DNA from 3 places in the Lysinibacillus phoenicis genome. Region 1 is predicted to be linked to each of the others. Evidence: riboswitches for the same ligand, from Rfam matches in the RefSeq annotation. Region 1 holds a riboswitch; each other region holds the start of a gene.
What was found. Region 1 has a riboswitch for lysine ahead of ABC382_RS04040 (transporter substrate-binding domain-containing protein). Riboswitches for the same ligand answer to the same signal wherever they lie in the genome.
Positions count from the first base shown of each region.

Region 1 (4,257 bases):
TCTGGGTCCAGTGCTGATGTCGGTTCATCAAATAGCATTACTTCGGGATTCATAGACAGTGCTCGAGCAATTGCTACACGTTGCTTTTGTCCGCCTGAAAGCTGACGTGGCTTAGCGTTTACATATTGATCCATACCTACGATCTTCAAATATTTCAGCGCTGTTTCTTCCGCTTCTTTCTTCGAGCGCTTAAGTACTTTGATTTGGCCGACTGTGCAATTACTTAACACATTATGATTATTAAATAAATTGAACTGCTGGAATACCATTCCTAGATGGGTACGATATTCTTGGATATTGTGCTTTTCATCTAGGATGTCTTCTCCCTGATAAATTATTTGCCCGCCACTTGGTGTTTCTAATAAATTTATGCAACGAAGTAGTGTAGACTTACCAGAACCAGAGGAACCAATTAAACAAACAACCTCGCCTTTTTCCACTTGGAAATTCACATCTTTTAACACTTGGTTACGTCCAAATGATTTACTTAAATGTTCGATTTTAATGACTGCCATTTGTGCGTCCCCCTATACTGCTTCTTTTTGTTCTTTTTGATAGGCATCCGGTCCATCCAAACGTTTTTCAACATATAGAAGGATGCGAGATGCGGTAAATGTCATAATGAAATAAAGAACACATGCGACAAAGAACGATTCAAAATAACGGAAGTTGTTACCTGAAATTGATTTTGTTTGGAAGAATAACTCTGTTACGCCGATGACATTTAATACGGCTGTATCTTTAATATTCATAATTAGTTGGTTACCTGTTGCTGGTAAAACGTTACGTGCTACTTGCGGCAGGACTACGTGAAGCATGATTTGGAAGTGATTCATCCCAATCGCTGATGCTGCCTCGTATTGACCATTATCAATCGATACAATCCCACCACGCACAATCTCTGCCATGTATGCCCCTGTATTAAGAGAAACGACTAAAATACCTGCTGTGATAAAATGCATGTCAATTCCAAACGCGATATCTAATCCGTAGTAGACAACCATAGCCTGTACAATCATTGGTGTACCACGGAAAAATTCAACATAGCATGTTAGGATAAAATTAATAAGCTTCAGGCTATAAAATTTTATTCCTTTTTTACGAACTGGAATCGTATGCATAATTCCGATGAAAAATCCGATGAATGCACCAATAATTGTACTAATAATCGAAATCAGTAACGTATAATACGCACCTCGTAAAAACATTTGCCAGTTGTTTTCAATAATTGAAATTATCCATTCAAGACTCATGATGTTCCTCCTTACAATGTCATGTTGCTTGCTTATCTTTTTCGTGTCCTAGCTCTTTCTACCATTCTATGATTTGTCACGCTAGGACATTATCATTATGTAGAGAGGTTCTCATTTTGATAATGATGAAATGATCATGCACGGACCAGCAACTAGTCCGTGCCTTGTCATTATTGTGCTGCTGGTTGATTCTTAATCGCTTCCTCCATAATGGCTTGACGATCGTCTTCTGTAATACCTTTTAATATTTCGTTAATTTTTTCACGATTTGCATCTTCTTTGCGTAAACCTACAGCAATTGAAGTGTTAGAAAGATCTGTATCAAAGCCTTCTTCAAATGCAACATATGTGAACTTATCGTTCGCTGCTGCAGCGGAAATTCCTTCTGGACGTTCTGCTACATAACCATCAATTTTGCCAGCCTCTAAAGCAACACGCATTGCCGGGAAGCTTTCCATAGCAGTTTGTTTGTCTACACCTTTAATTTGATCAATAACTGTGTAGTTCGATGTATTTAATTGGGATGTAATTTTTGCACCAGAGAAATCTTGAATTGATTTTGCCCCTTCATATTTGCTACCCTTTTTAATCACCATTACGAAATCCGACGTGTAGTAGTTTTCAGTAAAGTCGATTGTTTTCTTACGTTCTTCTGTTGGTGACATACCCGCAATGATTGCATCAATTTTGTTTGATTGTAGCGCTGGTACTAAGCCGTCCCATTCCATTTTTACGATAACTAGCTCTTTGCCTAAGCCTTCAGCGATTTTTTTCGCCATTTGTACATCATAGCCGCCTGCATACTCTGCATTATCAGCAATTTTTACCGCGCCATTAGCATCGTCCTGCTGTGTCCAGTTGAATGGTGGGTAGCCAGCCTCCATTCCAATGCGGAATTCACCGCCGCCTTCTTCCTTGTCCGCGCCAGCATCACCTGAACCGCCGTCTTTTTTGTCGCTAGTGCCACATGCAGCTAGCACAATTGCTGTCATGATAGAGATCATTACTAACAACCATTTTCTTTTCATGAAAAACTCCCCTTTTCTGTAAAAAAATAAGACAACTGTACTAAAAAAGACCTAAGTTTATTGAACTTAGGTCTTACCTTTTATGACAGTTGCCCAAATCCTCACTATTATTTCCATATTTCCGAGATAGCACAACCTAGTAAACCTGGAAATCAATTTACTAGGACAGTCCTGCACTTATTCACTGCAGACCCAGCATAAAAGTACGAGCTCCTTTTATACTTCGGCGATATTTCCTTCTTCATTGCGTCTTCGCTTGCTTGTACTCAACAATGAACTAATAAATACCGCGCCTCTACCTCACTGGTAACATTCGTGAGGTTTGTTTATTTAATTGATATTTAGATACTACTATAAAACTAATATGTTCGTCAAGACGATTTTAACATTTTTCTGACTAATGACAATATTAGGTTATTATGCGTTCTCTATCCATTTTAAATCATTGAGCTTTCGTCAATATTTCTGAAAATTACAACATATTTTTATTATAGAGTATGTTTTCTATGTGAGAAAAGTTGTGTTTATTTCTTTTTTGCTCCTCTATACGATATAACATTAGTACTCTTTCAAAAATAGAATCGGTCGAAAGATTTCATTATGCACAAAAAAACCCTGCTGAACATTGTTCGCAGGGTTTAATGGTATTATGAATTTAATAATAAATCTTCTGGGTTTTCAATTAATTCTTTAACTGTTTTTAAGAATCCTACTGAATCTTTTCCATCGATGATACGGTGATCGTAAGAAAGTGCTACATACATCATTGGACGGATTTGAACTTCCCCATTTACAGCAACTGGACGGTTAACAATAGAATGCATACCTAAAATACCAGCTTGAGTACCGTTCATAATTGGTGTTGACATTAATGAACCGAATACACCACCGTTTGTGATTGTGAATGATCCACCAGCCATATCATTTAAGCCTAATTTTTTATCACGAGCTTTTGTCGCTAAGTTAGCAATATCTTTTTCGATTTCAGCGAAGTTTTTGCTGTTTGCATCACGTACAACTGGTACTACTAAACCTTCTTCAGTTGATACAGCGATACCGATATCGAAGAAGTTATTTAAATGAATTTCATCGCCAACGATTTGAGCGTTTACGTATGGGTATTTTTTCAGTGCTGCAACAACAGCTTTTGTGAAGAATGACATGAAACCAAGTTTGATGTCGTTTGCTTTCACAAACTCTTCTTGTTTACGTTTACGAAGTGCCATGATGTTTGTCATGTCAATTTCGTTGAATGTTGTTAACATAGCTGTTGATTGTTTAACTTCTAATAAACGTTTTGCAATTGTTTGACGACGACGGCTCATTTTTTCAATTGTTACACGATCAGAATTAGCTGCTGGTGTGAATACAACTGGGCCACCTGTAGTTGCTACTGGTGTAGGTGCTACTGCTGCCGCTGGTGCAGTTCCGTGTGCTGCTACATCTTGTACACGTACGCGACCTTGTGGATCTACTGGAGATACTGCTGCAAGGTCAATACCTTTTTCACGTGCAAGACGACGTGCTGCTGGAGATGCGATAACACGCTCACCAGAAGTTTCTTCTACTACTGGAGCTGCTGCCGCTGGTGCAGGAGCTGCTTGTGGTGCTGCTGGAGCTGGAGCTGCTTCAGCTGGAGCCGCTGCTGGTGCAGGTGCTGCGCCTTCGCCTGCTTCTACTACTGCGATAACTTGACCAACTAGTACAGTATCGCCTTCTTCAGCTAAAATTTGTGTTAATACACCTGCTTCTTCAGAAATGATTTCAGCGTTTACTTTATCTGTTTCAAGTTCAACGATGAATTCACCTTTTTCAACGCGATCGCCCACTTTTTTAACCCACTGTGCGATACTACCTTCTGTAATCGATTCTGCTAATTCAGGGACTTTAATTTCAGCCACTTTCATTTCCTCCTTTGATTAACGTGCTTACGCACATAGAAGGGCTACCGCTTAAGGGCAAGTAGCCCGGTTTCA
Region 1 covers NZ_JBDFMP010000002.1:562,367-566,623, forward strand. The annotation lists gene ABC382_RS04030 (amino acid ABC transporter ATP-binding protein) at 1-515, opposite strand, end outside; gene ABC382_RS04035 (amino acid ABC transporter permease) at 528-1,253, opposite strand; gene ABC382_RS04040 (transporter substrate-binding domain-containing protein) at 1,424-2,281, opposite strand; lysine riboswitch at 2,401-2,587, opposite strand; gene odhB (2-oxoglutarate dehydrogenase complex dihydrolipoyllysine-residue succinyltransferase) at 2,929-4,182, opposite strand.

Region 2 (4,257 bases), 2.0 Mb from region 1:
AGGAAGCAGAGCTATCGGCTGAACGGGAAGTTACAGGCAACTGGACATGGTTAATTCCACCGCTTTCACCTGCAACAACGCATATTTTCCATAAGCCCTATGTAAATGTCTATCATACACCAAATTATTTTTATCAAAAACCATGCTATTAACAATAGAAGACTCTTCAATTTCCTATCAGTAAATTTATCAATTAATTGTATTTTAAGAAGAGGGTGATCCACTATGTTGGAGCAGCAAATTCCAGATATCCCGTGGCAACAATTGACCACACCTTATGGAAGAGGTGCAGCCATTCCGCAGCTGATTGAAGAGGAAAATTACCGACAACTAGCTGAGTTAATTGAACATCAAGGTACACTTTGGCAGGTGACACCATGGGTTTTGTTAATCCTTTTAAAAAAGCTGGGTAGCCAAGATAGGGAGGATGTCTCCTTACAAGAAATTGAACTTTATTTAGCCGTTGCTCAGGCGATTACTGTGGATTATTTAGAGCCAACACAAACTGTTCAACCCATGCAGAAGCTGCTAGATAGAAACTACTTATGGACAGAAAATGAAGAGGATGACGATCAAGAGTGGGAAAGAGAAACGCCGACGGGCTATGAGCAGACAGCATTTTTAAGCTATTATTATTTCAGCTATCTACTCTTACAAGAGGCTATCCCTAGTTTAACGGCTATTACAGTGCACAATAACGAAGCAGCAGACCGTCTTGCGGAACTGCTAAGGTTATTAGAGCAGCTGAATAAATAGGTTGATAAAAAAGCAGATGAGAAACATATGCCATTTCCCATCTGCTCCAATTTAATGGACATATTCATCTTTAGAAGCTCTCATTGAGCAGAAGAAAAGTACCATTGCCACAACTACAAAAAGCCAGCCAGCAATATCCCAGCCACCGAATAAATCATGCAAGTAGCCAAAAAGAATAGGACCAATTGCGGCAAATAAATACCCTAAAGATTGTGCAAAGCCTGATAAATCTGCTGCTTCAAAGGCAGTACGGGTGCGAAGGGTGAAAAACATCATGGCTAATGCGAATGAAGAACCACCTGCTAATCCTAGAAGGACCATCCAAAGTACTCCAAGGCTTGTCCATTCCATTACAACACCAACAAAGCCTACTAAATAGAACGACGTAAACATCAGTACAAGAGGTCGCTGTGAAGTCATTTTACTAGCAATAATAGGCACAGCTAATGCCATTGGAACTTGAGAGAATTGCATAATAGAAAACATCCAGCCAGCCTTATCAGGAGCTAATCCTTGGGCAATATAGATTTCTGGAATCCAAGCTGCAGTCGTGTAGAATAATAAAGACTGTAAACCCATTGCGCCTGTGACGGCCCACGTAACAGGTGATTTCCATAGTGGTGGACCTGACTTTTTAGATGAGGTAGTTGGTTCAGGTTTATTTGATTTTAATTGAGGTATCCAAATTAAAATCGTAACGACAACAAGTACAAGAGCAATGGCCAAAGCCCCTTGCCAGCCTAATGATGAATTAGCTATTGGATAGCTAATACCTGCGCCAAGGCCAGCAGTTAAATTCATGGACATGGTGAAGAAGGCCATCAGTAAGCCTACATGGTATGGAAATTTCAATTTTAGTAATCCTGGAATGAGTACATTTCCAAAAGATATTGCTACGCCAATTAGCATAGTACCAAATATAAGTAATCCTGTTGTTCCAAGTGAGCGTAGAACTATCCCTAAGGCCAATAGAATAGTGGATAAAAATAAAGTAAGCTCAAGCCCTAGTTTACGTGCTACGATAGGTGCAAAAGGCGATATGATGGCAAAAGCAAGCAATGGAATAGTTGTTAGAAAGCCTGCTAATACATTAGAGATACCAAGATCATCACGGATAAAGGATATGATTGGACCAACAACAGTTAATGGCATTCGTAATGTAGAGGCAATAAAAATAACCCCAAAGACTAAAAGTAATGTTGTTCCTTTCCAGCTAATTTTTTTACTTGGATAACTAGCGGAATGATCATTTGTAGTCAAAATAACTCCCCCCTGTTATTAACCATTCTAATTGAACTACTATAACACTTTATCACACTATTAAAAATAGTAGAAGATTCATAAAATACAGAACATTTTCCGTGTTGTTGAAATGTCTATGGTCTTATGTTAGTATAATAATCATCATAAATTTAATAATTATATGCCTCATGTTTGTATTGAGGTAGAGGTCGCGATATTTATAAGTATGCTAATTGAAATGACAAGCATTGATGAGATTAGCTGAAAGGAAATATTGCCGAAGTGTGAGGGGACTTGAAAACCTCATGCTGGGGCTGTCTCCGAAAGGAACAGAACTGTCACGTTTGTACAACGTGTTGAGCTATCATTTAGGAAAAACTGAGGATTAACTTAGCCATCACATTGTTCATGTGATGGCATTTTTTTGCCTCATAAATAGGAAGGAAGCTATATCGTGAGTGAAATAAAAGTAAATCAGCTCGGTCATAACGAACCAAAGCTGAAAAAAGAATTAAAAAGCCGTCATATTACAATGATTTCTTTAGGCGGTACAATTGGTACGGGGCTATTTTTAGCTAGTGGTGGTGCCATTGCACAAGCAGGGCCAGGAGGCGCATTGCTTGCCTATGCCTTAATTGGTGTTATGGTGTACTTCCTAATGACGAGCTTAGGAGAGATGGCTGCTTATATGCCATCATCAGGTTCATTTAGTACGTATGCAACAAAATTCGTAGATCCAGCACTAGGCTTCGCTTTAGGTTGGAACTATTGGTATAACTGGGCAATTACGATTGCAGCAGAAATTGCAGCAGTGTCTTTAATAATGAAATATTGGTTCCCAGATAGCTCATCAGCACTTTGGACAGTATTATTTATTGCTGTTGTGCTAACGTTTAATTTACTTTCTGTAAAGAGCTATGGTGAAAGTGAATATTGGTTTGCTATGATTAAAGTAGCAACGGTCATTGTTTTTATTATTATTAGTTTATTAATGATTTTTGGTATTTTAGGTGGTCAGGCACCTGTAGGCTTCACAAATTTCTTTATTAGTGATGGGCCATTCCATGGGGGCTTCCTTGCTACCTTTGGTATTTTCCTGGCTGCAGGGTTTTCATTCCAAGGAACAGAGCTTCTAGGTATAACAGCTGGTGAAACTGATGATCCAGGTAAAAATATTCCGAAAGCTGTAAAATCCGTATTCTGGCGTATTCTTTTATTCTATATTTTAGCAATTGGTGCAATAGGAATGCTGATTCCTTTCACAGATGAGCGCTTATTATCAGAAGATATTGCAGTATCACCATTTACATTAGTGTTTGATCGCTTAGGTATCGCCTTTGCTGCGTCGTTAATGAACGCTATTATTTTAACGGCTATGCTATCAGCAGGTAACTCAGGGCTCTATGCATCATCTCGTATGTTATGGCAATTAGCGGTGGATGGTCATGCGCCTAAAATCTTTACAAAGCTTAGTCGCCGTGGTATTCCAATTTACGCGCTACTAGCAACATTAGCTGTAGGCTGTTTAGCATTTTTAGCGTCATTTTTCGGTGACGGTGTGGTGTATATCTGGCTATTAAATGCCTCTGGAATGTCTGGCTTTATTGCATGGCTTGGCATTGCATTTAGTCATTATCGTTTCCGTCGTGCATTCGACGCACAGGGCTTAGATCCAAAGCTATTACCTTATAAAGCAAAATTGTATCCATTCGGACCACTATTCGCCTTTACAGTTTGTATGATTGTGGTCATTGGACAAAATTACACAGCCTTTACAGGAGACAAAATCGATTGGTACGGTATTCTAGTTTCTTATATTGGAATTCCATTTTTCTTACTATTATGGTTAGGCTATAAAATTAAACATAAAACAAAAATGCTTCCACTTAATGAGTGTGATTTAAAAGTGGAGGATTAAATAGAAAAGCTGTTCTGTATACCGTTGTATGACGGTTGATAGGACGGCTTTTTTATATTTGGGCGTTAAATTTATTTCTTAATCTATATCATATATATGGTAATATACTATAGATGTGGAAAGTCATACTAATGGCTTTTTAGTTAGGAAGAGGTGCATGAAAATGCAAAAACATATTTTACTAGTTGAAGATGATGAGGCTATTCGTGAAATGGTAGAAAACTTTTTACTATTGGAAGGCTTCGGTGTTACAACTGCAAAGAATGGAGAAGAGGCATTACAGTATTGTTTAAACCATTCATTTGATTTAGTTATCTTAGATATTATGATTCCTAAACTTA
Region 2 covers NZ_JBDFMP010000002.1:2,542,776-2,547,032, reverse strand. The annotation lists gene ABC382_RS14105 (nitric oxide synthase oxygenase) at 1-152, shown strand, start outside; gene ABC382_RS14100 (TraB/GumN family protein) at 226-756, shown strand; gene ABC382_RS14095 (CynX/NimT family MFS transporter) at 808-2,016, opposite strand; lysine riboswitch at 2,194-2,370, shown strand; gene ABC382_RS14090 (amino acid permease) at 2,453-3,916, shown strand; gene ABC382_RS14085 (response regulator transcription factor) at 4,080-4,257, shown strand, end outside.
Region 2: another riboswitch for lysine. It lies ahead of ABC382_RS14090 (amino acid permease); the one in region 1 lies ahead of ABC382_RS04040 (transporter substrate-binding domain-containing protein).

Region 3 (4,257 bases), 3.6 Mb from region 1:
GTAAGCGACGCCATAAAAACTCTCGATCTTTCGACAAGACTGTTACCCCCCTTAGTACTTAAAATAGCACAACAAAAGAAGTCATCATTTTGTAAATGATACTTCATTGACTGTGTATTTCATCATGGTACAATATTATGACATGTTTATTGTACTCTCAAGAGCTACGAGCGTCAAGGCAACTCGGAGTTTTTCATAGAGCTTATTAAAGAACTAATATAGTACATGATGCGTCGTTTTTTCTCGAAAAATCTATCATTACTTTATTACCGCCAAATTTTAAGAATATTCTAAGAAAGAAGGATAACAATGTTAAACACTCCATCTCCTACAATCTCATCATTTGGTTATGAGATCATTCGCGATCATATTCTATCTTCTATACTTGGTAAACATGAAGATGATGTCCTTTATTGGGCAGGTAAAGAGCTTGCACGTAAGTTTCCATGTAAAAGTCAAGACGAACTTATCGCATTTTTCGCAGATGCCTGTTGGGGTACATTAGCGTTATTAAAAGAATCAAAGGATGGTCGCATTTTCGAATTGACTAATGACCCAGAAATATTACAAATCAAACAACGTAGCTTTAGACTTGAGGCGGGATTTATAGCTGAACAAATTCAATTAGCTAAAGGCTATCTTACAGAATGCTATGAAGAAAAACGAGAAAAGCAACACCATGTCATGTTTACAGTCAAATGGGATGTTAAGGAACGTATTATGAATACCATCCCTACAGAGTAATGAAAAGGATTGCCTCCCTTATATGGGATGACAATCCTTTTTTCTTCCTATCATTTCGAACAATTACATAAAATGCTGTTTCTTCTATTATTATATATAAAGTGCTTGCTCTAAATTAAATTCATCATGTAATGCATTTGCTGCACGGATCATATCATCCTGTGGTACGACAACTGATACTTTTATTTCAGATGTACTAACCATTTTTACGGGAATGTTTTCATGGCGTAATCGATCAAACATACGGGCAGCAACACCAGGATTAGACGCCATACCTGAACCAACAATGGAAACTTTTGCTAACCCTATTTCGAAGTCAGCAAAGCTAAAGCCAAGTGATACTTTGCTATCTTCTAGAACCCGCAATGCTTCCGCAAATTCCTCTTTTAAAATGGAAAAAGATACAGTCGGCTTTAATCCATCAATAATCGCTTGAACAATAATATCTACATTGATCCGATTTTCTGCTAGGATGGTAAACATATCGGCTAATGAACCTTCGCTATAGGCATCATACCCAACTGTTAACCGAATAATATCTGCTTCAAAAGCTACACCGCGAACTACTAAATTTTTCTCCATTTCCACTTCCTCCTTCAATAAAGTACCTACCGACTCTACTGAACTAGAGCGGATGATAACTGGTAATTGAAACTTCTTCGCTAACTCTACTGCCCGTGGATGTATAACATGTGAACCTAAATTGGATAGTTCCAACATTTCATCGTAAGAAATTTCCTGTAGCTTTTGGGCATTTGTAACATAGCGTGGATCGGCTGTATAAACACCATCCACATTGCTATATATATCAACTCTCTCTGCCTCTAAACCTATGGCAAGAGCTACAGCTGTTGTTTCCGCTCCACCCTTTCCAAGAGTTGTTATATTATAATCGTCGTCAACACCCTGTTCTCCAGCAATGACTACAATTTGGCCTTGTTCAAAATGTTCTTCAATACGATGGACATCTATATTGTCTATACGTGCATGTCGATACATACGATCCGTATGAATACCTGCCTGCCATCCAGTTAATGACACTGCCTTATAGCCTGCTTCTTGTAATGCAATAGCAAATAAAGAGCTAGATAATTGAGTACATGTGGACATCACTGCAGCTAATTCTCGCTTTGACACATCGTCAGTGAAACGCTTCACCATCATCTTTACGTCTTTTGCAGTTTGTCCCATTGCCGCTACTACCACTACTACATCAAACCCTTTATCCTTCTCAGCAATAGCTTTTCGAGCCATTTCTTGGATGTGGCCCGTTGATTCTAATGTAGCTCCTCCAAACTTCATCACAATTCTAGCCATTTTTTTGTTCCCCTTTCCAGTCTGCGTATTTCACTTAACTTCGAAGTGTAAAAACAGTCTCTAGAAAACTAAAAAAGCAACTTCCACATAACGTGAAAGCTGCTTATAACATGTACAATAATCGTAACTTGCGCATGTGTGATAGCTCTCCGAAACGTTTAGAATCGACAGTCTTACATTTCTTAAATGCAAAACCAGTACAACAAAGGAAACAACAATGCTGTACTTCGGCAAGCTCCCCTTTCACACAATGTCTCTGGACTTGTTCATCCTCCATTGTGCTATTCTTGAATCTTGCACCTCTATCATCACCTTAAAAGTGAAGTATTAAATTTATTAGCCCTGGCGTCCACTAACTAGCCGTCCAAAGGGCTGTTTAACATTGAACAACAATGTTATTTACAACCTTAGCACATGTCTATTCCTTTGACAACGATTCTTGCTGAAAATAGGAGTAAATTTGGCTTGCTAACTTAGCAGGCATCCCAGCCTCCTGTAAAGCTAGTTCGCTCGCCTCTCGAATTTTTTTGACTGACCCAAAATGTTTAAGCAACTGTTGCTTACGTTTAGGTCCTATCCCTTCGATTTGATCAAGGACAGATTGAATAGCATGCTTCTCATGCTGTTGACGCAAGAACGTAATAGCAAAGCGATGGACTTCATCTTGAATTCGTTGTAACAAATAAAAACCATCACTTGTACGCTTTAAGGCGATCACTTCTGGCGGATCACCAAACAATAGCTGCGATGTATTATGCTTGTCATCCTTTGCTAAACCCGCAATTGGTATAACAAGCCCTAGTTCATCTTCTAATACTTCACGAGCTACTTCCATTTGCCCTTTTCCTCCATCAATGAGGACTAAATCTGGTAATGGTAAACCCTCTTTTAAAACCCTCGTATAACGACGACGGATGACCTCCTGCATAGCGCCATAATCATCATGCTTGGCTGCTGAACGCGTTTTGTACTTACGATATTCCTTTCTTGCAGGCTTTCCATCAATGAAAACAACCATAGCAGAGACGGCATCCGTGCCATGCATATGACTATTATCAAAAGCTTCGATTCGTAATGGCGTCGTTATACCCATTGCCTCACCAAGAACCTCACAAGCACCAATTGTACGTTCTTCTTGTCGTTCAATCAGCTGGAATTTAGCTGCCACAGCTATTTCAGCATTTTTGGTTGCTAAATCTACCAATTCCTTTTTCTGTCCTCGTTTTGGTGTGAGTACTTTGATCTCTAATAATTCCGTTAAAATGGCTGCATCAATGGCTTGTGGAATAAAAACTTCTTTTGGCTTTATATGCTCTGGTTTCTCATAGAAACGCCCAACAAATGTTAAAAATTCTTCTTCAGCATCTTGATAGATCGGGAAAATGGAGACATCACGTTCTATTAATTTACCTTGTCGGACAAAAAATACTTGTACACACATCCATCCTTTTTCAACAGCATAGCCAAATACATCACGGTTTGTTGTATCACTTGATACAATTTTTTGTTTTTGCATAACTGTATCAATGTGTGCAATTTGGTCTCGAAACTCCTTCGCACGTTCAAATTCCAAATTTTCAGCAGCTGCAAGCATTTTAGTTTCCAGCTCCTTTTTAACTGCCTCAACACCACCATTTAAAAACTTTGTCATATCCTCAATCATTTCTTGATAAGTTTGACCATCAATTTCCTTTACACAGGGAGCCAAGCATTGACCCATATGATAGTACAAACAAACTTTTGAAGGTAATTGTACACATTTGCGTAGCGGATATAATCGATCTAATAGCTTTTTCGTTTCACTTGCCGCATATGCATTAGGATAGGGGCCAAAATATTTAGCCTTATCCTTTTTAACCTTTCGTGTTGTAATAAGACGCGGATGTTTTTCGTTGGTAATTTTTAAATATGGATATGTCTTATCATCCGTTAGCATGACATTGTATTTTGGATCATGTAATTTAATGAGATTCAGCTCTAAAATAAGTGCTTCAATATTGGATGATGTCACGATATACTCAAAATCTTCTATTTCACTTACAAGTCTTTGTGTTTTCCCCTCATGTGTACCTGTAAAGTAAGAACGCACACGATTTTTCAGTACTTTCGCTTTACCGACATAAATAATTGTCCCCTGTCGATCTTTCATCAAATAGCAGCCAGGCTGATCGGGTAAAATATCCAGTTTACGCTTAA
Region 3 covers NZ_JBDFMP010000002.1:4,112,919-4,117,175, reverse strand. The annotation lists gene ABC382_RS22055 (succinate dehydrogenase cytochrome b558 subunit) at 1-37, opposite strand, end outside; gene ABC382_RS22050 (YslB family protein) at 310-744, shown strand; gene ABC382_RS22045 (aspartate kinase) at 835-2,061, opposite strand; lysine riboswitch at 2,196-2,374, opposite strand; gene uvrC (excinuclease ABC subunit UvrC) at 2,480-4,257, opposite strand, start outside.
Region 3: another riboswitch for lysine. It lies ahead of ABC382_RS22045 (aspartate kinase); the one in region 1 lies ahead of ABC382_RS04040 (transporter substrate-binding domain-containing protein).